3 regions of the Erwinia magellanica genome follow, and region 2 is predicted to be linked to each of the others. Evidence: predicted binding sites of a transcription regulator. Region 2 holds the regulator's gene; each other region holds the start of a gene.
The links. The regulator LexA, encoded in region 2, represses DNA repair genes until DNA is damaged. The targets are predictions, from matches to a motif close to TNCTGTATGTACATACAGNA.

Region 1 (9,791 bases), on a different contig from region 2:
TTGCGCATTGATCTTTAGGCCAACAGGCGGTAGAACTTAAGAGTGGTTGCACATTATATGACCACAGATTTCTTTCCACCAGATTCCACCTGACCTGAAGAGGGGATTACAGGCATGATGAAGAGACAGAAACGAGATCGGCTCGAACGGGCACATTCAAGGGGTTATCAGGCCGGTATTACCGGACGCTCAAAAGAGATGTGTCCCTATCAGTTAATTGATGCGAGATCTCACTGGTTGGGAGGTTGGCGACAAGCCATGGAGGACAGGACGGTTACTGCGTAATCAGCCTGTTCAATGTCAAAGGAAGAGAACCTCCGCTGAAGCGGAGGTTTCCGTTTCAGGAACCGTCAGAAAGCCGTGGTATCTTTGAACAGACCAACTTTCAAATCGGTAGCCGTATAGATCACGTTGCCATCTACCAGCACTTCGCCATCTGCCACACCCATTACCAGCTTACGATTAATCACGCGCTTGAAATGAATACGGTAAGAGACTTTCTTCGCCGTTGGCAGTACCTGGCCGGTAAATTTCACTTCACCTACTCCCAAAGCACGCCCTTTTCCTTCAGCGCCTAACCAGCCGAGGTAAAAGCCAACCAGTTGCCACATGGCATCCAGGCCCAGGCAGCCAGGCATCACCGGGTCGCCAATAAAGTGACAGCCAAAGAACCAGAGATCCGGATTGATATCCAGTTCTGCTTCAACGAAACCTTTGCCGTAGTTACCGCCGTCTTCGGTCATTTTGACCACGCGGTCCATCATCAACATATTACCTGATGGTAAAGGCGGGCCTTCTGCACCAAACAGCTCACCGCGACCAGATGCGATCAGGTCTTCTTTTGTATAGGATTCGCGTTTATCTACCATGTTTTCAATAAGCCTTATTTTAATGAATCACGAAGGTTAGCTAACAGGTGTAAGCTGAACAAGTCCGATCAGCTCTGGTTAAACCAGTTTAGCCAGCGCAGCGGCCACGGGCGATGACGCCCATCCAGCTGGGTGATTTGCGCAATGCGCTCCTGTATTGATCGTAGCAGACAAGGGCCTTCTTCCTTGTCCCACTCTGCGCCTGTCAGTAATGGCAGGGCTTCTTCCACACTGCTGACTGCCCAGATATGGAATTTTCCTTCCCGAACGGCGTCAACCACCTCCTGTTGCAGGGAGAGATGGCGAACGTTAGCAAGAGGGATAATCACGCCCTGATTGCCGTTCAGATTGCGCTGATGACAGATATGGAAAAAACCTTCAATTTTTTCATTCAGTCCACCGACCGGCTGCACACGGCCAAACTGATCGACTGAACCTGTCACGGCAATTTGTTGCGTCAGCGGCTGGCCTGACAGCGCACTGATCAGCGCACAGAGTTCGGCCAGTGAGGCGCTGTCGCCATCCACCTCTGAATAGGATTGTTCAAACACAATTGAGGCGGAAAAAGGGAGTTGCTGCTCCAGCTCCAGCTCAGAAATAAGCCAGGCCTGCATAATCATCATGCCTTTCGCATGAATATTTCCACCCAGTTCTGCTTTGCGCTCCACGTCCGTAAACTCACCGTCACCCACATGCACCACGCAGCTGATACGGGAAGGCTCGCCAAAGGCACGCGGGTGGCCGGGGAATTCAATCACTGACAGGGCGTTGATCTGACCGATCATTTCGCCTTCCGTCTCGATCACAATCTGGTCGAGAAGGATCTCATCCCGCACGCGTTCTGCAAGGAAACCTTCACGCCAGAAACGGGTTTCCAGTGCCGTTTGCAGCTGCTCACCGTTGACAGAGTTGTCGGGGCTGTAGAGGGAAGCCTCCTGCAACTGACGGATAATCCAGGAAGGGCAGAGCGGCAGCGTATCCTGATCGCCAGTATAGCGAACCGCCTCGCGGATCAGCACCGGCCAGAAATCTTCACTAAAGGGTCCATATCCTTCGGATGCAGCCACCGAAAGCAGCCATTTCACCCACAGGCTGAAATCTTCGCCATCCACAATCTGAATATTTTCTTCAAATTCACCGTAGAGGCAAAGGGAGGCCAGCTCTGGTTCCATCTCCTGGAAATCGGCCAGCACATCACGATCGCCCGTCAGCACCAGACGAAAATGGAGCGGCATTGAAGGGATAGAGGCGGGCAGCGGGCGCGTTTCGTCCGGTGAATGCCAGTCAAAGCGCTGGGTAGTGAGGATCTGTCTGATGCGTAACCACAACAGTGGCTGAGCCAGCAGCGTGCGCAACGAAAGGATTAAGATCCCACCATTAGCTTTATGCACAAGTCCGGGTTCAAGTACCAGAGTATTGTTATGCAGACGAACGCAACCCAGCAGCTGCTCCGCTTCAATCCAGTCGGCACAATGCACGCCGCCCGTACTGGCAAAATTATCCGCTGCATTTTCCGCAGGCCGCAGGCTGACTGAAAAACCGTCCACATGATAGTGACTTCCTGCCAGCGTTACCTCATCCTCTTCGGAGAGTTCAGTCAGGACACTTTGCAGTAAAGCCTGATATTCAACGTTTTCAGCAGTTTTAATCAACATCAACGGTATTTTAGCGGGCGTTTGCAGGAGCAGGCTCAGGCCGTTAAACAGGCGCGCCTGTACGGCATCAAAGCAGCTTGAGTCCTCTTCAGATGTCGGCAGGCAAAGAGGCAGGACACTCTCTGTATCGGGCTGTAGGGCGCGCCATTCAAGTCGATTGTTGGTCAAAGTTATCGTATTTTTCTGATGGAGTAAAAGCGGCATTATACAAGATTTCAGCCTGTTAAGCACCGTAGAGATGCATATCAGCCTGGGTTCAGTCGCAGAATGTGGCGTTTGCCCGTTTTCTTTACGGCAGGGTGAATAAAAGCTGTTATTCTAAACGCGTCACGAAATCAGCATGAGATTCCGATGAAATATCAACAACTCGAAAATCTTGAAAGCGGTTGGAAATGGAAATACCTGGTGAAAAAACATCGGGAGGGCGAAGCGATCACGCGCTATCTGGAATTCAGCGCTGCTCAGGTTGCGGTTGATGAACTGCTGGCAATGGAAAACAGACCGGTAGATGTGCTTGCCTGGATTGTGCAGCATATTAATCCAGCCCTTGAAAATCGCATGAAGCAAACTATTCGTGCCCGCCGCAAGCGCCACTTTAATGCTGAACATCAGCACACGCGTAAAAAATCTATCGATTTGGAATATCTGGTGTGGCAGAGACTCGCCGGCCTGGCACAGCGCCGTAACAGCACGCTTTCTGAAACTATTGTTCAGCTGATAGAAGATGCGGAGCGTAAAGAGAAATACGCTAACCAGATGTCTTCTCTTAAGCAGGATTTAGAAGCTATTTTGGGTAAACCCGAGTAAGACGCTATTAAGATTGTCAGACCCACTTTCACAGCTTGCTGTGGCGGGCAACAGCCATAAAAAAACCCCGCCTTAGCGGGGTTTTTTCATCAAAGAGAACTTAGCCCTGTGGCTGAGTTACAACGTCTTTGATGCCTTTAACTTCGATTTCTACGCGACGATCCGGTGCCAGGCAATCGATCAGGGCATTACGGCCTTTCACGCTGTCACAGGTGTTGCCGGTAACTGGGTTAGTTTCGCCCATACCGCGTGCAGAGATCTTGTTAGAAGGGATGCCTTTAGAAACGAGGTAGTCAACTACGGACTGAGCACGTTTCTCAGACAGTTTCTGGTTGTACTGGTCAGAACCGATACGGTCGGTGTAACCCATAACAACTACAGAACCATCTTTAGGATCCAGGGAGCTCAGCTGGGTGTACAGCTGATCCAGAGCCTGCTGACCTTCTGGCTTCAGAGAAGCTTTGTTGAAGGTGAACAGAACGTCTGATTTCAGAGTGAAACGCTTGGTTTCAACAACTGGCGCAGGTGCTGGCGCTGGCGCTGGTGCTGGAGCAGCTTCGTCCTGACCGAAACGGTAGGAAAGGCCCAGGCTCAGCATGGCGTTATCTGGACGAGCACCAACGGTCTGTGCATCACCGATGTTGTTAACCCACTGGTAGTCCAGACGGGTAGCCCAGTTCTGAGTCAGAGCATATTCAACGCCCACTGCTGCCAGTGGAGAAACGCCGGTGTCGTGATCGCTGATACGAGTACCGTTGTTGTTCTGCGTTGAGTCTGCACGCCATACCATGCCGCCCAGACGAGTGTAGATGTCCAGATCGTCAGCAATTGGGTAGCTCAGTTTAGCAGCCAGCTGAACGCCCTGTGCTTTGAATGCGCCGTTTACGTTGTTGCCTTTGTTAGGCATACGACCCAGCCAGTCATAACCCAGTTCGAAGCCCAGGTACTGATTAGCCTGATAGCCACCGAACGCACCAGCACCAAGCTGGCTTTCGTGGGTTGGGCCGTCGTTGTTGACATAATTGTTACCGTAGTAACCAGTGTCATGGTACTGAGACCAACCCAGTTTTGCACCGGTATACCAAGTGTCATCTTTAGGAGCGGCCTGCGCTACGGTAGCGAAGCCAGCCAGTGCCACTGCAATTGCGATAGCTGTCTTTTTCATTTTTGCGCCTCGTTATCATCCAAATAGGCAATGAGCTTTAATTAGCTCTTTGATTAATCCTTCGCCGGGTTATGACGCTCGATTATGACTCATCCAAAAAAGGGAGATTATTGAGCACCCTGGCGACGTAAAGTCTACAACGTACCAGCAAACTTACAAGTATGATGTGATGGAGGTCAGCAAAAAAACAGCGTTTCGTACACAAATTTACACATCTTCAGCCAGGTTACGTCTGAAATTGGGGGGGTAAAAATGACGCTAAGCCATTGTCCCGCAGGCTCATAGCATAATCAGAGGGTTATCCGGGCATCAGGAGAATTTTCTCATGAGAAAAATCTTATTTTTACTTAATGATACAAAGTAGAGTGAATTTTTAGCCCGCGAAACGGTCTGGAGGAGGCGCTGATGATCCGATCCGGACGCATAATCAATCCTAAAGCCTGTCCGATCTCAGCGGCGGCTTGAAGCCTTTGCCGGTCGGCCAGAGAAATATCTTCCGGTAACCAGCCTAATACCACGCTGTAATTGCCCGTCTGCAAAGCTTTAATCATCGCTTCAACCGTAGTAATAGCACCTGGCTGATGGATTTGCATCACTTTATCCAGCGGCAGGCCAGACTGAATCAGCCATTCACGGCTTAATTTCTGCTGCGGAGTCAACCAGAGCTGCCAGCGCGACTGCATACCTAACTGCTGTAGCAGTGGCAGTAACAACACCTGCGTCATACCAGGCTGATCCTCGCTATAAATCAGCTCACTGATTAATCCTGTCATGGAACCCGGCTGTGCTGACGCACAATCCACGGCCTGACGACGGCCCGCCTTAACAGAAGAAGATTTCAGGGAATGCGTTTGCATAATGGCTTCGCTCTCAGGGGTTACTGTATGAATATACAGTATATCGCAGCTGACCAAAGATCAATCTTATTTTTCCTGGAAACGTCTCGCAAAATATTAACGCAGAGCGGCGCAGGGGGATTTATTCATTGAACTTGTAACGGTGATTGCTTATTTTTTTATTTCCTAAATGAAGGATTTATCAGGATAATTTACAAGGAAAGGTCAAAATATGCGAGATTCAAAAAGTAAAATTGCCAGCGCGAAACAGCAGCTCTCAGCATTGGGAGAGATCAGTAGCCGCAGTCAGTTTGGCGGATACAGCCTGTCGGTCCAGAGCGTAGTCTTTGCCCTTGTCAGTGAAGGGGAACTCTATCTGCGGGCTTGTGAGGAAGTCAGACCCTATATTATTGAACACAACATGAAGCCCCTGCTGTTCACTAAACGAGGGATCCCCGTTGAGCTTGAATACTATCGGGTAGATGAGCCGTTATGGCAGAAGCCTGAAGAGCTGATTGCGCTTTCGCAAAAATGTTTACAGGGGGCTGCCAGGGAGAGGGCCACACAAAATAAAATCCGCAGGCTCAAAGATCTTCCCAATCTCAGCCTGAAACTGGAAGTGCAACTCAGACGAGCCGGGATTTCTACCGTTGAAATGCTCAAAGAGCAGGGGGCTAAACGCTGCTGGCTCAAGCTGTATGCCATGAACAGAAATTTGGGCGTAAATATTCTCTATGCCTTGCACGGCGCTATACAAGGATTGCATTACGAAGCGCTGCCGGTGGCTATCAAGGAAGAGTTACGCGTCTGGTACAACGAAACGATGCGCTACCAGACGCAAAATAAGCCCCGTAAAACCTAAGCTGCCAGCACCTTTTTTTTCAAATGAGCAATTTCCGGTAAAAGCGCTATTAACAGGCCGACCTGTTGCAATACCAGAGGTTCTTTCGTTTCCGGGTCGGCTTCTGTTGCCGCTAAACGTTCAGAAAGATTGGCCAGCAATCGTTTTGCCTTAGTTTCATCTGTCACATCAATATGCAGTACATCATCAACGTAACAAACCGCATCATCCATTAATTGCAGCATAGAAGGCCGCGTTATTTTCTCGCGATGTGCTCCCAGCGCGGAGATATAGCTGAGAAAGGAGTGGTTCAGACACATAAGGCGAAAAGCGGCTTCCTTTAAGCTTGCCGAGGCATTTTTTTCGGCAGAGATATTAGAAACCACGGAGGCCAGCTCAGCATCGCCATTATGTGCATCACGACGCGCAACCCGGTAGTCAAGACGATTGTCCTTGCCCTGATGATATTGCACCAGAATAGCGTCAAGATAGCGGCAGTTAGCATTCAGCGTCCGTTCTGCAACCGAGGAGAGCCGCCGGAATCGCCAGTCAGGCCAGATAAAGGCGACGGCGAGCCAGGCGATGCCACAGCCCAGAAGCGTATCGATAATACGCGGCAGGGCAATCTCAAAACCTTCACCCAGCAGATTAAAGCAGAATAGTACCAGCAGGGTGATAAACATGGTTGCATGCGCGTATTGCGATTGCCTGAAAGCGAAAAACAGCACGCCACTGATGACAATTAAAATCAGCTGTCCTTCAACGGAGGGAACCAGCCAGAGCAGGGGAAGGCCAAGCATAATACCCGCTACCGTCCCGGCGATACGCAGTGCCAGGCGGCGTTTTGTTGCGTTGTAGTTGGGCTGGCAGACAAACAGGCTGGTTAGCAAAATCCAGTAGCCATGTTCCAGCCCGGTTAACTGAATAAACCCATAACCTGCACAGAGCAACAGCGACATGCGTACAGCGTGGCGGAACAGCGGAGATTCGGGCGACAAATGCCTGCTGAAGCGTAAGCGGATATCAGACCAGCCGGTCAGCCCCTCGCTGGAAAGAGTCTGATCGTGACTTTCCATATTATTTTCCAGGATCTGTTCAGACTCGATGGTCGCCAGTTGCGCATCAATCGCCTTAAGGTTATTCAACAGATAGTGCATCGCTTTGACTTCGCTGCTGCCTGGTCTGGCGGCAGAAAGTCTCTCCATCGCCGCATTTAAATGGACAAAAGCGCGCTCAAACCGGCTGTTATGCTGATAGGTTTCTCGCAAAAGAATGCAGTTTGCCAGCTGCTGACACGCCCTGGCCTGAAGCGTGAGCAGCCGTTGAAAACGGAAAAGGATATCACTGTAACGATACTCCTGACGCAGTGCGTGGTACTGCACGTGGGATGAGCTGGCACGTTCGTGAATATCCTGGGCAACAAAGTAGTAGTGCAGTGTCCGACGAGTGCTTCGCTGCCCTCGGTCGCCTCTTAACCGGGACTGTATAGAGATTTTTGTCTGATTAAGTGTCGCAACCAGCTTACTGTTAGCCATGGCGACCTCAATCAGCGAGGCGTTGTCATTCTCCTCTGTATCGGGGTCGAACAGGCCTGCTTTCGCCTCCAGATAGAGAGCCAGCCCCTCAAAACTGCGCGCAATGTTTTCCTGTAAAGGGCGTACGGGAAAGATCACATGGCCGGTCAGGGTAAGCAGGTTATACCAGATGGCACCTGCCAGCAGGAGCGAGGGTTGCAGATACCATTGCGGGAACAAACCCAGCCCCAACAGCGTATAGATGGCGATCAGCAGCGCGCCGAAGGCGATAGTGGCATAGCGCTGCCCCAGCGCCCCTAACAGAATAAAGCCCCAGGTGGAAACAGCCAGGCCCACGATAAAAAGCCAGGGATAAGGCGAAAGCAACTCAACAGAGACAGAAGCGATACAGAAGCAGACCAGGGTGATCAACAGATTGCGTAATCTGCCGCTGAGGCGATCGTCAAGGTCAGCCAGCGCCGCCGCCACTACCCCCAGAGTCAGGGGAATGGTCCAGGTAATTTGCCCCAGCCACCAGGGCACACCCGCACTCCCCAACAGCGCAATAAAGATGCGCAGGTTGTAGAGCAGAGCGCTATTATAGGCATAGCGCCGCAGGCTGGAACTCAACGATACCATCAACTCAGTTATACCTGCTGCGGGCGTTTGCTTCGCGTGCGGCTTGCGCCACTTCAACGCTTACTACGCGGCGACCCACGGGCCAGAGGGCAATCGCGGCAATTTTGAAATTGGCGATGCCGACCGGGATGCCAATAATCGTGATGCACTGCGCAATGCCGGTCATGATATGCATCACGCACAGCCACCAGCCAAAGAAAATGACCCAGATGATATTCAGCACTGTTCCACCAGAGTTCATCAGCACGCTTTTTTTGCCTGGCTCCAGCTCATTCACATGCACCGCTTCGTTGCCATAAGGGAGCAAAGAGAGTTTTGTGATCTCCCAACAGGAGCGGGTTAACGGCAGGGTGAAGATAAAGATGATGCTGACCAGCGTGGCAAAGAGCCAGGATAAGGTCGTTAAAAATCCACCCAAAACAAAATTCAGAATATTTAAAACGGTACGCATAGGTTCGCTTCCCTTACAGTGCGCGGAACTCAATAATACAATGCGTTGATTGTAGCGCGTTTTAAGTCTGGAGCGGTACACTCCAGCCCGGTAAACTACAGCAGTAAAGACAACCGCAGCCTGAGGCAGGACATGGAACTGAAAGCAACGTCGTTAGGTAAGCATCTGGCGCAACATCCCTATAACCGGGTGCGGCTGCTGACGGCAGGCGTCGAGGTGAGTGGTGAAAAGCATGAATATCTCATCCCGTTTAATCAGCTCTTAGCCATCAAATGCAAACGTGGCATGGTCTGGGGCGAGCTGGAGTTTGCCCTGCCGGAAGAAAAAGTGGTGCGGCTGCATGGTACCGAATGGCAGGAAACGCAGCGTTTTTATCACTACCTGAATCAGGCCTGGCAGCAGTGGAGCGAGGAGATGAGCCAGATCTCCGCCGGAGTACTGGCGCAGCAGGTTGTCAGGTTAAAAGAGAGCGAAGGGCAGGATCGGTGGCTTAAGCGGCGCGATATAGCTGAATGGCGTAGCGAGATCCTGGAAGCATTCTCCGCTTTGCCTCTGCCCGTCGAACGGCTGGATGATTTTGCAAACTGTCGTGAGGCCTACCGCTACTGTTTGTCCTGGCTGGAGAGCAGTGATGCTCAGCGGCAGAAACGTAACAGGGCGTGGTCAGAAAAAATGGTGGCCCACTATGCTGACTTCTTCAACACGATTGAAACGTCCCCGTTAAACAGATCTCAGGCCACCGCCGTGGTCAATGGCGAAGAGGCGGTACTGGTGCTTGCGGGTGCCGGCAGCGGTAAAACGTCGGTGCTGGTGGCACGGGCAGGCTGGTTACTGCTGCGTAATCAGGCGGCGCCCGAGCAGATCCTGCTGCTGGCATTTGGCCGTCAGGCGGCAGAAGAGATGAATGAGCGCATTGAGCAGCGACTGAACAGTGAGGGCATCCAGGCCCGCACCTTCCACTCACTGGCTTTACACATTATCCAGCAGGGCAGCAACAGAGCGCCTTCAGTCAGT
Region 2 (9,791 bases):
CGCTTTTACAGCTGACGACGCTGGCACTGATGGCGCTGATTGGCTGGATGATGCAGCTTGGCGGGGCTTTTTACTGGTCAATCCTGCTGGCTGGCGCGCTCTTTATCCATCAGCAGAAGCTGATATCCGCCCGCGAACGTGATGCCTGCTTTAAAGCCTTTCTGAACAATAATTACGTGGGGCTGGTGCTGTTTATCGGTATTGCGTTGAGCACCTCTCCGCTGGCTGCCTGGCTTTGACTGACTGACCGGCAGCAAAAGCGGGGCCGCTGACGGTGACAGAATCAGCTTGCCGCCTGGCGGTGAGCGTAGCAGCCATAAAAAAGGGTCGATGATTGCTCATCGACCCTTTTTAACGACCTCGGAATTTACTCGTGCGGCCCCGCACTCTCGATAGTCATCCGCACTTCCTGCGTGATTAAATCAGCCAGCATCTGGTAAACCTTATGCGTCTGCTCAACCTGTGCATCGCCGGTATCACTGATGTAGCCTTCATCACGCAGCGTCAGCACCAGCGATGAAAAGACCGCTTTGTCGAAGAATTCAGGCGCATTGATGCCATGCAGTACCGACAGGCGCTGAGCCATGGTCCGGCTCTCTTTTTCCAGCGTCCCGCGGTTAATCGACGGGTTGGCGCTGAGAATAGAGAAAGTAATGGCGTAGCGCTGTAGCGTCTCCCGCACGCCCGCAGCCAGCAGCTGTAGCGTAGGGAAACGAGCCGGACTCAGACGCAGCATCTGATCGTCCGCTGTCAACAGCCCCTGACGCGCCATCTCACTCACCAGCAAATCCAGCACCGCTGGCAGATCTTCTTTATTCCAGTGCAGGAACAGCTCGCTTTTCAGCATGGGATAGATCACGCTAATCTGGCGCAGCAGCTCGGCCCGCGTCACCTCACGGTAATGCATCAGGATCACCGCTATCAGCGACGGCATCACCAGCATGTGATGAACGTTGTTGCGGTAATAGGTCATCAGCACCGCCTGCTCGCGGGGCAGGACGATGATTTCACCAATATTATCCTGCTCAATTTCAAACTTGTTCATGCTCAGAGCGTGATCAAGCAGCGCTTCCGGCGTCATATCCGGCACGGTAGAGTCTGAAGAGTAGGGCACGTTGCGCAGCAGCTGTACATAACAGGTCAGCTGACCGATAAGCTGCTCACGCGTCAGAGAGCGCTGGCGGGAGGCCAACAGCGCCGTCACGCAAAGGTTCATCGCGTTCGCGGCCCCGGCATTGTTAATGCTCACCATTACGCGCTGAGCAATATCATTGACCGCTGGCGTCAGCCAGGCCGGGCGCTGTGCTTCAATCGGGTCGATAGCTTCCCGCCACTCCGGCACATGCTTGTTGAGATAAGCCACCAGGGGCAAAGGCTCACCAAAGTTCACGTAGCCCTGGCCGAGATTACGCAGCTTACGCAGCCCGCGAACCATCGACATAAAGCCCTCTTTCTCTTTGGTGGCACCGCGCAGCTCTTTTGCGTAAGTGCCTACCTCCATCACATGCTCATAGCCGATATAGATCGGCACCAGCGTGATAGGACGGTTACCACCGCGCAGCATCGCCTGAATCGTCATCGACAGCGTGCCGGTTTTCGGGTCCAGCAGACGACCGGTACGTGAGCGGCCACCCTCCACAAAGTATTCAACCGAATAGCCACGGGTAAACAGTTCACCCAAATATTCGCGGAACACGGTGGAGTAGAGCTTGTTACCTTTAAAGGTACGCCGGATAAAGAAGGCACCCAGACGGCGGAAAATCGGGCCAGCTGGCCAGAAGTTCAGGTTAATACCGGCAGCGATGTGCGGCGGCACCAGACCCTGGTGATAGAGCACATAAGAGAGCAGCAGGTAATCCATATGGCTGCGGTGGCAGGGCACATAAACGATCTCATGACCGTCCTGAGCCAGCTGACGCACACGCTCACCGCCGTTGACGTTAATACCCTGATAGAGTCGGCTCCATGTCCAGCCCATGATGCGGTCCGTCAGGCGAATCGCTTCATAGGAGAAATCCGCGGCAATCTCTTCCATCAGCTCAATGGCATTCTGCTGGGCTTTCTCGTGGGAGATTTTCTTGCTGCGCGCCTCATCCTCTACGGCTTTGGCAATGGCTTTCGACTGCAACAGCTTGTTGAAAAGGTCCTGACGGACGGGCAGACGGGGACCCACCGCAGCCAGACGCTGGCGGGCAAAGTGCATTCTCGCCACTCTTGCCAGCTTCTGCGCAATGCTTTTATCCGTACCGTGTTCGGTAGCCATGCGGCGAAGCGACACCATAGGCGAAAAACGCACAAAGCTGTCGCGGCCTAACCAGAGCACGGCAAAGAATTTCTGTACACCATTCAGCACGCGCAGATGGGGTTGATCGTCACCCTGCACTTCGCGGCCAGGTGCCCGACCAAACATCACCGAGACCGGCACCATCTGCACATCCAGCAAAGGATTGCTGCGGTGGAGATCCAGGTACTCATGGAAGAGTTTCACCGACTCCACGTTTGGCACGAAATAGGGGAAAACACGCGGCCCGTCATGGATAAAGACGTGACGAGGCAGTACCGTTCCGTCGATTTCAAGCGGCTCCAGCGGATCGGGGAGATCCTGTTTGCGGCACTGTTCACGCAGCGCCAGCAGATCGGCCTTTGAATCATAGGGCAGCACATACATAATAGGGCGCGATGTGTCGAGCGACAGCTCAGTGACCGGCTCGGCAGGAATCGCTTTACTCTTTACCAGAAATTTAACCGGTAAATTCAATAGTTTATAATATAAATTACGCCAACCTGACATAGACAACATGAAGCCTCTTGTTAGCAAAGCGCCGCAAGCATACCAGAAAGCGCCAGTGAGATCTGTGGTGTTGCAAATTGTGCGCCACCCAGACATTGACGTTAATCATCACAAAGGGTTCCCTCATTATGGCAAATAACGTCACCGGACTGACCCGCATTATAAAAGCCGCTGGCTACTCGTGGAAAGGAATACGCGCTGCCTGGCAAAACGAGGCGGCTTTTCGGCAGGAGGCGGTGGCTGCCGTTATTGCCACCCTCGTCGCCTGCTGGCTCGACGTGGATGCCATTACGCGAGTGCTGCTGATAGGGTCTGTGGTGCTGGTCATCATCGTAGAGATCCTCAATAGTGCGCTGGAGGCGGTGGTGGACCGTATTGGCAGTGAATTCCATCCGTTGTCTGGCCGCGCGAAGGACATGGGCTCTGCTGCTGTGCTGCTGACGATATTACTCGCTATTTTTGTGTGGGTAATGCTGTTAATGGGTTAATTACGGGATGTTTTCCCGTTTTTAGCGAACCGCCGCTATTTAAGCAGGTTTAGGTTTTCAATGCGCAAATACCTGTATATACTCACAGTCGACTGTATAAACAACCAGGGGGCGGGATGAAAGCACTAACGGCAAGGCAGCAGCAGGTTTATGACCTGATACGCGACCACATTAACCAGACCGGCATGCCACCGACGCGGGCGGAAATTGCTGCGCAGCTCGGCTTCCGTTCCCCTAATGCGGCTGAAGAGCACCTCAAAGCGCTGGCGCGTAAAGGCGTGATTGAAATTGTCTCTGGCGCATCACGCGGTATCCGCCTGATGATGGAAGATGAGACAGGGTTGCCGCTGATAGGGCGCGTTGCTGCCGGGGAGCCTTTACTGGCAGAGCAGCATATTGAAGGGCATTTCAAGGTGGATCCGGGCCTGTTTAAACCCGGTGCCGATTTCCTGCTGCGCGTCAGCGGGATGTCGATGAAAGACATCGGTATTATGGATGGCGACCTGCTTGCCGTGCATAAAACTCAGGATGTCCGTAACGGCCAGGTAGTGGTGGCGCGTATTGATGATGAGGTCACGGTAAAACGCCTTAAAAAACAGGGAAATATTGTGCATTTACTCCCTGAAAACAGCGATTTCCAACCGATCGTTGTCGACCTGCGTCAGCAGACGCTGTCGATTGAAGGGCTGGCCGTGGGCGTGATCCGCAACGGTAACTGGCTCTAACGATCGGGGCCGGGCGCACCCTCAGAGCGGTGCGTCATTGGTATCGCGGCACCGGCCTGGTGCCGCGATAGTGCTTATTAGCCAGTCGCACAGTGGATGATAATGCGATTATTTTCCCCCTCGGATAAACATCTCTGGCGGCTGGCGCTGCCAATGATCCTGTCAAATATCACCGTGCCGCTACTGGGGCTGGTGGATACGGCGGTCGTTGGCCATCTGGATAAGCCTGCCTATCTTGGTGGCGTAGCCGTTGGCACCACGGCCACCAGCTTTCTCTTTATGCTGCTGCTGTTTTTACGCATGAGTACTACCGGCCTCACGGCACAAGCTTTTGGCGCCGGAGATAAACCTGCTCTGGCTCGTGCGCTGATGCAACCCCTCCTGATAGCCGTGGCCGCTGGCCTGCTGTTTGTTCTCCTGAAATCTCCCTTAACGCATCTTGCGCTTTCCCTTGTTGGGGGCGACAAAGAGGTGCTGCATCAGGCCGCCCTGTTTATGAATATTCGCTGGCTCAGCGCACCCGCCACGCTGGCGAATCTGGTGCTGCTTGGCTGGCTGCTGGGCGTTCAGTATGCGCGAGCGCCGGTGATCCTGCTGGTGGTGGGGAACGTGGTGAATATCGCGCTGGATCTCTGGTTGGTGATTGGCCTGAAATGGGGCGTGCAGGGTGCCGCTGCCGCGACGGCCATAGCGGAATATGTCACCATGATTATCGGTTTAGTGATGGTGTGGCGCGTGCTGAAGCTGCGCGGTATTTCGCTGCCGGTGTTAAAAACGGCCTGGCGGGGCAACATCGGGCGGCTGTTGCGTCTCAATCGCGACATTATGCTGCGCTCCCTGCTGCTGCAACTCTGCTTCGCCTCACTGACGGTTCTGGGGGCGCGGCTGGGGGGCGAAGTTGTCGCCGTCAATGCGGTGCTGCTTATGTTCCTGACATTTACGGCCTATGCGCTGGATGGCTTTGCCTATGCCGTTGAAGCCTGCTCTGGCGAGGCCTTTGGGGCCAAAAACGCAGAGAAGTTGCTCTCCGTCTGGCGCGCCGCCTGTCGTCAGGCAGGGCTTGTGGCGCTGGCTTTTTCCCTGATTTATGGTCTTACAGGGCCGCAGATAGTCGCCTTGCTGACCTCCATTCCGTCCCTGCAACAGCAGGCCGACAGTTACCTGTTCTGGCAGATCGTGCTGCCCCTCTGCGGAGTCTGGTGCTATCTGCTTGATGGTATGTTTATCGGTGCAACGCGAGCCAGCGAAATGCGTAATGGTATGGTGATTGCGGCTGCGGGGTATGGCCTGACGCTGTTTACCGTTCCGCTGCTGGGCAACCATGGGCTGTGGCTTGCAGTGACGGTATTCCTGCTGCTGCGTGGGCTGACGCTCTGGCTTATCTGGCGTCGACACTGGCAAAACAACAGCTGGTTCGCGCAGTGAAATTATTTGTTACTCTCCTCTGCCGCTTCGTTAATGGCTGATTTACAACGCCTTTTTACAGGGCGCGTTGTGCATCGGTTTTGATTCTGGCGTAAAATTTTGCCAAACAGAGCAAGATTCTAATCTTCTACTATAATTATCGTATGTCAGGCGATTGAGCAGCGTTTTATGTTGTTGCTCTCAGTTTCGCTGACAAGATAATCCTAAAGCTGTGTAAACCTAAGGTCGAGGAGAGACAAGATGAATAAAGACGAAGCCGGCGGTAACTGGAAACAGTTGAAAGGTAAGTTTAAAGAAAAATGGGGCAAGCTGACCGATGACGACATGACTGTTGTTGAAGGCAAACGCGATCAGCTTGTTGGCAAGATTCAGGAACGTTACGGTTATGGTAAAGACCAGGCTGAGAAAGAACTCAGCGAATGGGAAACCCATAATAACCACCGTTTCTGACAGCCAGAGAATTCTCTGACAAGAATTTAGCGTTTCAGGACGATGCTCCTACCCAGGCACATGGACTGTGCCACTTAATCCCTTCAGACACCTTGTTTACTCTCGCCCTTCAAATAGATAATTCACTCTTCTGGCACCATCCCTCCGCGGCAAAATCCCTGTATAGCATCCATTTGAGCCTGTCTGCTCTGTAGCAAATTTTCAGTGTAAGTTTGTCACTTCACAGGGCAACCAGTCTGCGTTACAGAGAACCAGCGCTTTTGCTTTAGGCCCGCCTTGTGGCAGCGCTCCTGACCCGGCAAATTTTTATTATTCCGCATCTGAAGCCCGCGCTTTTAAGCGTTAATGCTTCTTAACGCCCGCGTTTCTTCGGGGCGGGGGTATGATCGTGCTGGCACGCATCCTGATGGGTACAGGCTTCAACTTCAACGCAAGTATGGCATAAACCATGAGCTTCAATAACGCTATGCGCCAGGGCGAATCCGGAAGTTAGTGCCAGTGATTTCAGGATATTCTCCACGCCTTCCGCCTGCTGTTCCGCGACGGAACCACACCTGTCGCAAATTAACATGGCTGATGTGTGTGAAGGTTGTTCGAAATGATGGCAAACCACATAGCTGTTCGTCGATTCCACGCGGTGGACAAAACCCTGCTCCAGCAGAAAATCGAGCGCGCGATAGATGGTAGGCGGCTTGGCCTGAGGCTCTGATGCTCTCAGCAAGTCCAGCAGGTCATAAGCACTGATCGCACCCTGATGCTGGCTCATTAAGCGCAGCACTTCCAGGCGTTGAGGCGTCAGCCTGACATTACGTTGCTGGCAGATCGTTTCCGCCTGCGACAGGATTTTTTCAGGACTGCTTATGCTCATAACTTTCCCCTCAGGCCAGATCAGATTGTTATGTTATCACGCCCACCGCAAAACGCCGAATTCAGGCAACACGCCTCTCTCAGCCAGGTTTTACGGCGCTAAATCATTGAACTTACGCTGGAACTGAAAGAGATTTGCACTAAAGCTAACCTGTTAACGCCCGTTAATGAATTGAGCGCCAGTAAACTGTGCCAAAGAATATCCATAAAACTTTATTAATGTGAATTGCAGCCTGTGCGGATAATCGGTACTTTGTTACGGCGGTTATAGTGCATTTAAGATAAAAAAAACGTTACGGACAGCTTATGAATCTGCCTGCTAACAGATAAATAAAACGGCAATAAGCCGAAAAGCCCCACCATTGTTACTTACTTCTCAGCAATGAAACGCTGCCTCTATGTCCATTATTCAGGCAGCAGAAAACTTCACGCTTTTAACGGCGTTTTCCTCTTTGTCTGGATGGGTCTCAAGTAAAAATGGTAAAATTAATCCGTAAGTTGAACAGCTTTTCCCGCCCTGTAGTATTTCCCATTTTATTTTTGGCTCCCCTCAGCGCTCTGGCCGCCGGTAACTATTACGATGCGCGCAACGATGCCATGGGCGGTACAGGTGTTGCCTCTTCCACTTACGGCACTGCCGTACTGGCAAACCCGGCGTTGATGACCAAAGCGCAGCCGGACGACACGGTAAGTATTATCCTTCCGGCAGCGGGTTTGCAGGTCACGGATAAAAACAAGCTGATTGATAAGGTTGATGACCTGACTGACAGCGTTGACCGTTATCAGGATCTGGCGGGTAGTCTTACCAGCTTTGCCGATTATCCAAAAGTTCAGGCAGCAGCGGGTGATTTAGCCAGCCAGCTACGCGGCATCAAAGGTAATCGGGCATCGGGCACGGCAGGCGCAGCCCTTGCGGTCACTGTTCCGAATGAAGTTCTGCCGTTTGCCTTTGTAACTAAAGCCTATGGAACCGCAAGCGTGAGAACGGACGTTACGCAAAGCGACATCGACTATTTGCAGGGTGTAGCTGATGGCACCGTTTTCCCACAGCCTGGCGATCAGGACAAGTTGACCTCTGCCGGATTAGGGCGCGGCGCGATTGTCTATGATTACGGCATTGCCGTAGCGCATGAGTTTACTGTTGCCGGGCATCCGGTTTCTGTAGGTGTGACCCCTAAGCTGCAAAAAACCTACCTCTATAACTACAGCGCCTCGGTTTATAACTACGACAAATCAGACTTCAAAAAGGGCCGCTATAAAAACGACGATACCGGCTTCAACATTGATGCGGGTGTGGCAACGGACGTAGGAGATAACTGGACGCTGGGCCTGAGCGCGCAGAACCTGATTTCCCGCAATCTGGATACCAAAGAGGTTAACGGCTACAAGGATACTTACCAGATTAGCCCTGTCGTTACGCCTGGCGTCGCTTTCCATACCGAACGGCTCACCGCCGCGCTGGATGTGGACGTAACCCCAACCAAGCGTTTTAAAACGCAGGAAGAGAGCCAGTATGCCGGTGTGGGTGCCGAATACCGTCTGCTGAGCTGGTTGCAGCTGCGCGCCGGTTATCGGGCGGATATGAAGTCTAACGATACTAACGTTTATACCGCCGGTTTCGGTCTGTCACCCTTTAACAAGGTGCATCTGGATCTGGCCGGCATGAAAGGGGATGACAACACCTGGGGCGCGGTTGCTCAGCTGAACTTCACCTTCTGAGTCTTCTCTCAGGTCAGGGCGCATTCTGAATGCGCCCTTTTTTCGTTATGGCTCTCTCGCAGCCCGGCGGGTAATGCTTGCCGCCGCCGGGCATGTTATCATTGTGCACATTATCGTCATTTGTTAATCACACCGAGTTTGCGCGCTTTATGACCCCAATTTATCCTGCACACCGTTTTTCCGTCGCCCCTATGCTTGACTGGACCGATCGCCACTGCCGTTATTTCCTGCGTCAGCTGACGCAGCATTCGCTGCTCTATACCGAGATGGTAACCACCGGCGCTATTATTCATGGCAAAGGCGATTACCTGGCCTGGAATCAGCTGGAGCAGCCTGTGGCCCTACAGCTTGGCGGTTTTGATGCTGCTGCGCTGGCAGAGTGCGCAGCCCAGGCAGAAGCGCGCGGCTATAACGAAATCAATCTTAACGTGGGCTGCCCTTCAGACCGCGTGCAGAACGGGCGTTTCGGTGCCTGTCTGATGGGGGAACCCGCACTGGTGGCGGATGGGATCAAAGCGATGCGCGACAGGGTTTCTCTCCCGGTGACGGTGAAAACCCGTATTGGTATTGATGAGCAGGAGAGTTACGAGTTCCTGTGTGACTTCGTTCGCCAGGTATCAGAGCAGGGCGGCTGCGAGACGTTTATCATCCATGCGCGTAAAGCCTGGCTTTCCGGTCTCAGCCCGAAAGAGAACCGCGAGATCCCGCCGCTGGATTACCAGCGTGTGTATCAGCTGAAGCGTGATTTCCCGCATCTGACCATCTCAATTAACGGCGGCGTGAAGTCGCTGGAAGAAGCCAAAGTGCATTTACAGCACGTTGATGGCGTGATGATGGGGCGCGAAGCCTATCAGAACCCTGGCCTGCTGGCGCAGGTTGACCGCGAACTGTTTGGCAGTACGGTGCCGGACGCCGATCCTGTTGCCGTGGTTCGCGCCATGTACCCCTATATTGAGGCGGAGCTGGCAAAGGGCACCTATCTGGGCCACATCACCCGTCATATGCTTGGCCTGTTCCAGGGGATTCCTGGCGCCCGTCAGTGGCGTCGCCATCTCAGCGAAAATGCGCACAAGCCTGGCGCTAATATCGAGACGGTAGAGCAGGCGCTGGCGCTGGTTGCGGATAAAATCCCGAAAGCCGTTTAACGAAAGCTCTGGCCGCGTTGCTACACAGGTAACGCGGCATAGCCGGAAGTGCGTTTTACAAGCTTCCGGGAATCTCAGGTTCTGGCTGACACTCCTGACAGCCTGTCCGAAATACCCACCTCATTTTGTTTCCTTAAAAACGGGCATTTCTTTTTCCGGGATGCTGCTGTAAAAAAATTAG
Region 3 (9,791 bases), on a different contig from region 2:
AAAAATAGTCACGAAGTGGGCTTTTGGATACATCTCGCGGATCGCCTGCGCGGTCCCGCCAGTATCTACCAGATCATCAATCACGATAAAACCTTCACCGTCGCCTTCTGCACGCTTCAGCACTTTCATTTCACGCTGATTGTCGTGGTCGTAGCTGGAGATGCATACGGTATCGACATGGCGGATGCAAAGCTCACGAGCCAGCAGAGAAGCAGGGACCAGGCCACCGCGGCTGACCGCGATAATGCCTTTCCACTGATCGGCAGGAAGCAGGCGCTGGGCCAGTTTACGGGCATGAATTTGCAGCATGTCCCAGGTGACGACGTATTTTTCACTCATAAAAGGAGTCCCGACCAATGGTGTTGGCTTAAAAATGTACAATGGGAGAGGTTGCGCGGAATTATAGAGATCTGAGCGGCTAAAAACCAGCGCCGGGCGGCTTTTTTCCTTGTGTGAAGTAAGCAACACCGCGGAAACGATGATATTCTTTGCCCATCGCGTCAGAGAGTCTGACGGGAGTCATCCACTTGCTCAATATGCTCGCTATTGGCAGCGCTGCTGGCCGATGGTGTTGGCACAGGAGATTTATCGTGTCTGAATTATCTCAACTCTCCCCTCAGCCTCTGTGGGATATCTTTGCCAAAATCTGCTCTATTCCCCACCCTTCTTATCATGAAGAGGCGCTGGCAGAACACATTCTGTCCTGGGCCAGAGAGCAGGGTTTCGCCACTGATCGTGATGCCGTGGGCAATATTCTGATCCGCAAACCCGCCACGCCGGGCCTGGAAAATCTCAAGCCGGTAGCGCTACAGGCGCACCTGGATATGGTGCCGCAGAAAAACAACGACACGGTGCATGACTTCACAAAAGATCCTATCCAGCCGTGGGTTGATGGCGAATGGGTAAAAGCGCGTGGCACCACGCTGGGCGCGGATAACGGGATTGGCATGGCCTCGGCGCTGGCGGTACTGGCTGATAAAAACGTGGAGCATGGCCCGCTGGAAGTGCTGCTGACCATGACCGAAGAAACCGGCATGGTGGGAGCCTTTGGGCTGCAACCCAACTGGTTGCAGGCCGAAATTCTGATCAACACCGACTCGGAAGAGGAAGGTGAAATTTATATGGGCTGCGCAGGTGGGATTGATTTCACTACCACGCTGGCCGTCAGCCGTGAAGCGGTGCCGGCGGGCTATGAGCCGCTGAAACTGACCCTCAAGGGGCTGAAAGGCGGCCATTCCGGCTGTGATATTCACGTCGGTCTGGGCAATGCGAATAAACTGCTGGCTCGCTTCCTGTTTGCCCACGCAAAAGCGCTTGATTTGCGACTGGTCGATTTCACCGGCGGTACGCTGCGTAACGCCATCCCGCGTGAGGCCATTGCCACGCTGGCGGTTCCTGCGGACAAAGTGGATGAGCTGAAAAGCCTGGCACTGGGCTATCTGGAAACGCTGAAGGCTGAACTGAGCCTGAAAGAGAAAAATATCAACGTCGTGATTGAAAACGTGGCGGCTGGCGGCCAGGCGCTGACGGCGCAAAGCCGCGATGCGTTTATTGCGCTGCTGAACAGCACGCCAAACGGCGTAATCCGCAATTCAGACGTGATGAAAGGCGTGGTTGAAACTTCGCTGAACCTGGGCGTGGTTTCGCTGAAGGAAGAAGAAGCGCATATCAACTGCCTGATCCGCTCTTTGATCGACAGCGGTAAAGAGTACGTGGTGGAAATGCTGACTGCGCTGGGCGACCTGGCCGGTGCCACCACCGTGGCGAAAGGCAGCTATCCGGGCTGGCAGCCCGATGCCTCTTCACCGGTTATGGCCCTGGTGGGTGAAACCTACAAAAAACTGTTTGGCAAAACGCCGAACATTCAGGTGATCCATGCGGGTCTGGAGTGCGGTCTGTTCAAAAAACCTTATCCTGAAATGGATATGGTTTCTATTGGCCCGACCATTACCGGCCCCCACTCGCCGGACGAGCAGGTGCACATTGCAAGCGTTGGCCTCTACTGGCAATTGCTGACGGCCCTGCTGAAAGCGATTCCTGCTAAGTAAATGGCAGCGGGGCGGAAAATTTTCCGCCCCGATTCAGAGCAGCAGTAACAGCTGCCGCTCCAGCTGAGGGTCCAGCAGGGTAACGTGCAGCCCCACCAGCCTGACGCCCCGCTCTGCCCGCCGCTCATCCCAGGTTTTTTTCGCCACCGCTATCAAATCATCCTTATCCAGCTCCTGCCAGACATGCTCCTGGGTGGTTTGCTGGAAATCGTCGAACTTGAGTTTTACCCCCTGACGAGCAATCTGCCGGTCGGGTTTGATTTTGATGAGCCTGCGCTCCAGCTCCTCATAAAGCCTGTCGATAACCTCCAGACAAGCTTCCCAGCTGTGAATATCTTCAGAGAGCGTACGCTCCACGCCCAGGGATTTCCGCAGCCGCTCCGTTATCACTTCCCGCTCATCAATGCCGTTGCTGCGTTCCCAGATTACGCGGCCAAACTTGCCAAAACGCTTTAACAGGGCTGCCAGATCGGTTTTCTGCACGTCCGCACAGGTCTTTAACCCCATCTCCTCCAGCTTTTTCGCGGTGACTTTTCCTACTCCTGGGATCTTCGACAGCGGCAGCGTCACCAGAAACCCGGAGAGCGCATCGGGAGTGATCACAAACTGCCCGTCGGGTTTGTTTAAGTCAGAGGCGATTTTGGCCACAAACTTGATGGGAGCTATCCCGGCAGAGGCGGTGAGGTTCAGCTCGCGCGCAATGGTCTGGCGGATTTCGCGGGCGATAAGCGTTGCCGACCCGTGGCAATGCGGGCTATCGGTAACGTCCAGATAGGCTTCATCCAGCGAAAGCGGTTCAATCAGTGAGGTATAGCGCGAGAAGATTTCACGAATATGCTGGCTGGCTTCTTTGTAGGCTTCAAAGCGGCCGGGGATCACCCGCAGATGGGGACAGAGCTTCAGCGCCATTGCGGTGGACATAGCGCTGTGTACGCCAAATTTGCGGGCGGGATAATTCGCCGTGCTGATCACCCCGCGCTTTAAATGACTGCCGCCAATGGCAAGGGGGATATCACGCAGGCTGGGATCGTCGCGCATCTCCACGGCGGCGAAAAAGCAGTCCATATCAACGTGTATGATCTTACGCATATCCCCCCCAGATGCACTGGATAAGTATACAGTCAATCAGGATGATTTCAACTTGCGTTTAGTGCCGCAAAGCGCAGCGGCAGGGGAATTTTATTTATTGTTTTCTCCTGTGCTCTCTTGATAAAAAAATAGACAATGCTAATGTGGCGCTGCGATAGCGGAATTCTCCGATATTGCAAGTAACAGCGCCTGCGGGCGTAGCATCCACCCCTCTTTTCAAGGGAACCAGAATGGGCAAAATCGCACTGTTGTTTGCGATGTTTTTACTGCCAGCCGTAGCCATCGCCAGCGTACCCGTCACACCGGTCACGCCGCTCGCCCCGGTAAGCAAAGAGTTAAAGAAACAGTTACTCGGCACCCCCGTTTATATTCAGATCTTTAAAGAAGAACGTACGCTTGAGCTGTATGGCAAAATTGGTAACGACTACCGTCTGCTCAACAGCTATCGCATTTGTAATTTCTCGGGCGGCTTAGGCCCAAAACGTCGTCAGGGTGATTTTAAAAGTCCGGAAGGTTTTTACAGCGTAGGCCTTTCCCAGCTAAAGCCGGACAGCCGTTTCTACCGCGCGATTAACGTTGGCTTCCCCAACGAATACGATCGTCAGCAGGGTTATGAGGGGAAATACCTGATGATCCACGGCAGCTGCGTCTCTATTGGCTGCTATGCGATGACCGATGCTAACATCGACGATATTTATCACTATGTGGAAGCGGCGCTGCGTAACGGCCAGCCGCGTGTTGAAGTCAGCATTTACCCGTTCCGCATGACGGACAGCAACTTACAGCGCCATCGTAACTCTGTCTATTACAGCTTCTGGCAGCAGTTGCAGCCGGGCTATGCACAGTTTGTGCAGAATCGCCTGCCGCCCTCCGTCAGCGTCAATGCTGGTCGCTACGTGCTGAACGGGCCGCTGCTCAGCACGCCGGGTTCAGGTTCAGCGCTCGCGCTCACCGAGACAAAATAGCGCCCAGTCGCCTGGCTCAATCTTGTGCCAGGTTTCATTGCCCGTCAGGGGCTGAGTGGCGATCACCGTGACCACGTCGTTTGGCGTGGTCTGCTTCTGAAAATCAATTTCCACGTCCTGATCCAGCAGTGTCGCTTTGCCAAACGGCGCGCGTCGGGTTATCCAGAACAGATTGGTGGAACAGAAGGCCATCAGATAGCGCCCATCTGACAGCAGCATGTTGAATACCCCTTTTTCCCTCAGCTCCCCCGCCAGCTCTGCAATATAGCGAAACACCGCAGGCCAGTTGCCCGGCGTGCGCGGATAGCGCGTGGTCAGCTTGTGCAGTAACCAGCAAAACGCCTGCTCGCTGTCCGTCTCCCCAACCGGCCTGAACTGCCCGGTATCCAGCCCACGATAGCCTTTAAGCTGGCCATTATGCGCATAGGTCCAGTTACGTCCCCAGACCTCACGGGTAAACGGATGGGTATTTTCCAGCGACACTTCACCCCGGTTAGCCTGGCGGATATGGGCCACTACCGAGCAGGACTTGATCGGGTATTCCTGCACCAGACGGGCGATTGGCGAGTTAAAGCTGGGCCTGGGATCTTTAAAAGTACGGCACCCTTTTCCTTCATAGAAGGTAATGCCCCAGCCATCTTTGTGCGGCCCCGTCCCTCCCCCGCGCTGTACCAGGCCGGTAAAGCTAAAGCAGATATCCGTTGGCACATTCGCGCTCATCCCGAGCAGTTCGCACATAGAAAACCCTCACGTAGCGGCCAGCGGCGCTGGCCTGAATGCTTACTCAGCCATCTCTTTTTCGATCAGCAGGATCAGAATATGGATAACCTTGATGTGGATCTCCTGAATGCGATCGGCATAGCCAAAGTGCGGCACCCGAATTTCCACATCGGCCATACCCTCCATCTTGCCGCCATCTTTACCGGTCAGGGTAATCACTTTCATGCCCTGCGCACGCGCCGCCTCGACCGCTTTGATAACGTTAGCGGAGTTACCAGAGGTGGAGATCCCGAACAGCACATCGCCCGCTTTACCCACCGCTTCCAGATAGCGAGAGAAGACAAAATCGTAGCCAAAATCATTGCTGACGCAGGAGAGGTGGCTGACATCAGAGATAGCGATAGCCGGGTAGCCCGGACGATTTTCGCGGTAGCGACCGGTCAGCTCTTCCGCAAAATGCATGGCGTCACAATGCGAACCGCCGTTACCGCAGGAGAGCACTTTTCCGCCCGCCTTGAACGAGTCAGCCAGCAGCACCGCCGCGCGCTGGATGGCGTGAATATTGGCTTCGTCGCTGAGAAATTTATTCAGCGTCTCTGCGGCTTCGTTAAGCTCTGCACGAATGATGTCCTGATACATAGGGGAAGTCCTTTATAGGTGAGGTTGTTGCCAGTTTACCAAGTTGGGAGAAGGGCGAAAAGCGCCCTGCGCCCTGCGCCACTGCTTTGACTTTTGATGCGACCGGTTTGTGAGCCAGGTTGTAATTATTATGTAAACAGTTTGCTAAGCAAGTTTATCTCGATTAAACCTGTATCCAACAGGTCAGACCTCTTACTACTTATGGAGCAACAGTTATGATGGTTCTCAGTATCGTCGCGACGATCGTGCTGATCGGCGCTCTGTTTTATCACCGCGTCAGTCTGCTGGTGGGCAGCGCAATTCTGCTGCTCTGGACCGCCGCGTGGTCGATGGCCCACATCTGGACGCCATGGCTGCTGATCCCGCTGATCATCATACTGCTGCCCTTTACGCTGCTCTCGGTGCGCCGGAAAATGTTTTCCAGACCAATGCTGGAAACCTTCCGTAAAGTAATGCCACCAATGTCACGCACGGAAAAAGAAGCCATTGAGGCTGGCACCACCTGGTGGGAAGGCGATCTGTTTCGCGGCACGCCAGACTGGAAAAAACTGCACAACTATCCGCAGCCACGGCTGACGGAAGAGGAACAGGCTTTTCTCAGCGGGCCGGTTGAAGAGGCCTGTCGTATGGCCAACGATTTCCAAATCACGCATGAAATGGCCGATCTGCCGCCTGAGCTTTGGGCCTATCTGAAAGAGCAGCGCTTTTTTGCGATGATCATCAAGAAAGAGTACGGCGGGCTGGCTTTCTCAGCCTATGCCCAGGCGCGCGTGCTGCAAAAACTGGCTGGTGTCTCCGGCATTCTGGCAATCACCGTTGGCGTGCCTAATTCACTCGGTCCGGGTGAGCTGTTGCAGCACTATGGTACCGATGAGCAGAAAAATCGCTATCTGCCGCGTCTGGCTCGCGGAGAGGAAATCCCCTGCTTTGCCCTCACCAGCCCGGAAGCGGGGTCGGATGCAGGCGCCATTCCCGATACCGGCGTGGTCTGTATGGGTAACTGGCAGGGAGAGCAGGTGCTGGGTATGCGCCTGACCTGGAATAAGCGCTACATTACTCTGGCACCTGTCGCTACGGTGCTGGGGCTGGCCTTCAAGCTGTCCGATCCTGAACATCTGCTCGGTGAAACAGAAGAGCTGGGGATTACCTGCGCGCTGATCCCGACAGAGACGGCTGGCGTGGAAATAGGCAGCCGACACTTCCCGTTAAACGTTCCGTTCCAGAATGGCCCGACGCGCGGCAAAGATATCTTTGTCCCTATCGACTACATTATTGGCGGGCCAAAAATGGCCGGTCAGGGCTGGCGTATGCTGGTTGAATGTCTCTCTGTAGGACGCGGTATCACCCTGCCCTCTAACTCTACCGGCAGCCTGAAAAGCATTGCGCTGGCTATCGGCGCTTATGCCCATATCCGGCGTCAGTTCCGCCTGCCTATTGGTAAAATGGAGGGCATTGAAGAGCCGCTGGCACGCATCGCCGGAAATGCTTACGTGATGGATGCGGCCGCCACGCTGATTACCTCCGGGATTATGCTGGGTGAAAAACCGGCGGTGCTTTCCGCTATCGTGAAATACCACTGCACCCACCGCGGGCAGCGCGCCATTATGGATGCGATGGATATTGCTGGCGGCAAGGGCATTATGCTCGGCAAAAGTAACTTCCTGGCCAGGGCCTATCAGGGCGCACCCATTGCCATCACGGTAGAAGGGGCAAATATCCTGACCCGCAGCATGATTATCTTCGGCCAGGGTGCTATCCGCTGCCATCCCTATGTGCTGGCAGAGATGGCCGCCGCGCAGAACAATAATCTGATTGCGTTTGATAAGGCGCTGTTCAGTCATGTAGGCCATGTGGGAAGTAACACTGCCCGCAGCCTGTGGCTCGGACTTACCGGCGGTCGTACCAGCGCTTCGCCCACCCGCGACGCCACGCGTCGTTATTATCAGCATCTGAATCGCCTGAGCGCCAACATGGCACTGCTGTCGGACGTCTCTATGTCGGTGCTGGGCGGCAGCCTGAAGCGTCGCGAACGTATCTCTGCCCGGCTGGGCGATGTGCTGAGCCAGCTCTATCTTGCCTCTGCATCACTGAAGCGCTATGAGGATGAAGGACGTAATGAGGCTGACCTGCCGTTACTGCACTGGGGCGTTCAGGATGCGCTGAATCAGGCTGAAGTGGCGATGGACGATCTGCTGCGTAACTTCCCTAACCGGCTGGTGGCGGGCATGCTGAGAACAGTAGTATTCCCGCTGGGCCGTCACTGCCGCGCCCCTTCCGACCGTCTGGATCATCAGCTGGCGCGGATGCTGCAAACGCCGTCAGCGACCCGCAGCCGTTTAGGGCGCGGCATGTACCTGACGCCAGGTGATAACAATCCGGCAGGTCAATTGGAAGAGGCACTGGCAGACGTGATGGCGGCAGAAGCGATCCACGATCGTCTTTGCAAGCAGTTCAAAAAGCCGCTTCCGTTTACCCGTCTGGATGAACTGGCAAAACAGGGATTGCAGGAGAAATGGATCGATGAACAGGAAGCCAGCATATTAATCCGCGCGGAAACCAGCCGCCTGCGTTCAATCAATGTGGATGAATTCGAGCCTGAGGAGTTGGCCACGCAGCCGGTAAAGCCGGCAGAACAGATAAGAAAGAGTGAAGCAGCTTAACAGCAGAGTAAAACAGGCAAGCCGGGATAAAACCCGGCTTTTTTATATAAACTAATCACTTGATTCATTATCACCGGCTTTAACGCCCACCCTAAATCTTTTACTTTTGTGTTTATCTTAATTTAAAACTAATAAATCCTCTCTAAAGTTATGCTCAAGCGGGAACCTCCAGTCAGTGGCTTTACTGCCCGACGGTTCCAGGCGATATAAAAAAAAACAGATAATACCTTTGGCGAGAGACGCACCATGACTACACCACAACAAGCCCTGACTAAAATCCCCGCTGTGACAGCCATCTTCTGGTTAATCAAGATAGCGGCAACTACGCTGGGTGAAACCGGCGGCGATGCCGTTACCATGTCTATGGATCTGGGATATTTAACCGGCACATTGATTTTTGCGGTAATTTTTTTATTTGCCGTAACCGTACAAATTAAATCGACCCGATTTAATCCCTTTATTTACTGGTTTACGGTTATCGCCACAACCACGGTGGGAACTACGCTTGCCGACTTCGCCGATCGCTCTTTAGGCATAGGTTATTTCGGTGGCTCAGTGATTTTAAGTACTCTGTTAGCAACGTCGCTCTTCTTCTGGTGGGCGCTCTGCGGCACGGTAGCGGTTCACTCCGTGAATAACCGCCGTACAGAAATATTTTACTGGATAACTATTATGTTTTCCCAGACGCTGGGAACCGCGTTGGGTGACTGGACAGCAGATTCGGCCGGGCTGGGCTATGCCGGTGGCATTGTGCTCTTTGCCGCGGCGCTGATTATTCTGGTCGGTTGCTACCTGTTTACCCACTGGTCCCGTACGGCTATCTTCTGGGCCGCATTTATCCTGACGCGTCCATTAGGTGCCGTGGTAGGCGATTTTCTGGATAAGCCACTGGCGCAAGGGGGCCTTGAGCTGAGCCGCTACAGCGCATCGCTGACGCTGGTTCTGTTTATTATCGCCGCTGTTGTACTCTTACCTCAGCGCTCTGCCAGACCGTTGCCAGAGGCGGCATAAAGCCTGGCTGGCGCAAAACAATCGGTAAAACAGAAAACGCCTGATGCAGTGCATCAGGCGTTACAGAGGCGCAAAGGCGTTAATCGGTACTTCTGCGTGGTGGCTTTCAGCCGTTCTGACGAACGCGGGCAATCAACGCATCGCTGTCAGCGATACGATCGGCCGCCAGAATTAGAGTACGGCCCAGGGTGATAGCCTGGCGCACGCACTCATCACGCATCGCCTCATCCTGGATGCTCTTGATATCCGCGACCTGCGACATCCCCACCGTACGACGGATCACTTCAGTTCCACAGAAGCCCAGCGTATCGCGCCAGACTTTTTGCAGAAACTCTGCGGCGTAGCCTGGGTAAGCCAGCGCGCGATCCCGCGATTTTTCTGCCGCCAGCGCCAGAAAACCTTCGGCAAAACTCTGCCAGGTGGCGCTCACATCTCTGAGCCTTTTTTCGCGCGCGTCCGCAGCTTCACGCGGTGCCAGCAGGCCCGGCAGCGCACAGTAGTTGATCAGGATATTGCCTATTGCACTGCCAACATCAAACCCGATTGGACCGTAATAACCAAACTCCGCATCAATCACTTTCAGGCTGCCTTCTGCCACAAAAATCGACCCGCTGTGCACGTCACCGTGCAGCAATGCTTCAGCGTGGGAGAGAAAACGA

Region 1: a site for LexA is predicted at 5,375-5,394, ahead of sulA (SOS-induced cell division inhibitor SulA). Genes of this name have one in related genera too.
Region 3: a site for LexA is predicted at 3,152-3,171, ahead of dinB (DNA polymerase IV). Genes of this name have one in related genera too.

The regions. Positions count from the first base shown of each region.
Region 1 covers NZ_JBCHVC010000002.1:755,751-765,541, forward strand. Annotated here, with positions in the region: gene rmf (ribosome modulation factor) at 118-285, shown strand; gene fabA (bifunctional 3-hydroxydecanoyl-ACP dehydratase/trans-2-decenoyl-ACP isomerase) at 351-869, opposite strand; gene AAH450_RS10790 (Lon protease family protein) at 938-2,728, opposite strand; gene matP (macrodomain Ter protein MatP) at 2,876-3,331, shown strand; gene ompA (porin OmpA) at 3,432-4,496, opposite strand; gene sulA (SOS-induced cell division inhibitor SulA) at 4,844-5,353, opposite strand; gene AAH450_RS10810 (TfoX/Sxy family DNA transformation protein) at 5,565-6,194, shown strand; gene yccS (YccS family putative transporter) at 6,191-8,326, opposite strand; gene AAH450_RS10820 (YccF domain-containing protein) at 8,331-8,777, opposite strand; gene helD (DNA helicase IV) at 8,910-9,791, shown strand, end outside.
Region 2 covers NZ_JBCHVC010000003.1:530,341-540,131, reverse strand. Annotated here, with positions in the region: gene ubiA (4-hydroxybenzoate octaprenyltransferase) at 1-239, shown strand, start outside; gene plsB (glycerol-3-phosphate 1-O-acyltransferase PlsB) at 368-2,791, opposite strand; gene AAH450_RS14235 (diacylglycerol kinase) at 2,920-3,279, shown strand; gene lexA (transcriptional repressor LexA) at 3,396-4,004, shown strand; gene dinF (MATE family efflux transporter DinF) at 4,107-5,429, shown strand; gene AAH450_RS14220 (CsbD family protein) at 5,670-5,879, shown strand; gene zur (zinc uptake transcriptional repressor Zur) at 6,232-6,747, opposite strand; gene AAH450_RS14210 (conjugal transfer protein TraF) at 7,224-8,465, shown strand; gene dusA (tRNA dihydrouridine(20/20a) synthase DusA) at 8,615-9,610, shown strand.
Region 3 covers NZ_JBCHVC010000002.1:59,227-69,017, reverse strand. Annotated here, with positions in the region: gene gpt (xanthine phosphoribosyltransferase) at 1-339, opposite strand, end outside; gene pepD (beta-Ala-His dipeptidase) at 591-2,048, shown strand; gene dinB (DNA polymerase IV) at 2,082-3,137, opposite strand; gene dpaA (peptidoglycan meso-diaminopimelic acid protein amidase) at 3,368-4,102, shown strand; gene AAH450_RS07335 (class II glutamine amidotransferase) at 4,073-4,840, opposite strand; gene lpcA (D-sedoheptulose 7-phosphate isomerase) at 4,883-5,461, opposite strand; gene fadE (acyl-CoA dehydrogenase FadE) at 5,677-8,121, shown strand; gene AAH450_RS07320 (COG4705 family protein) at 8,368-9,132, shown strand; gene mtnK (S-methyl-5-thioribose kinase) at 9,239-9,791, opposite strand, start outside.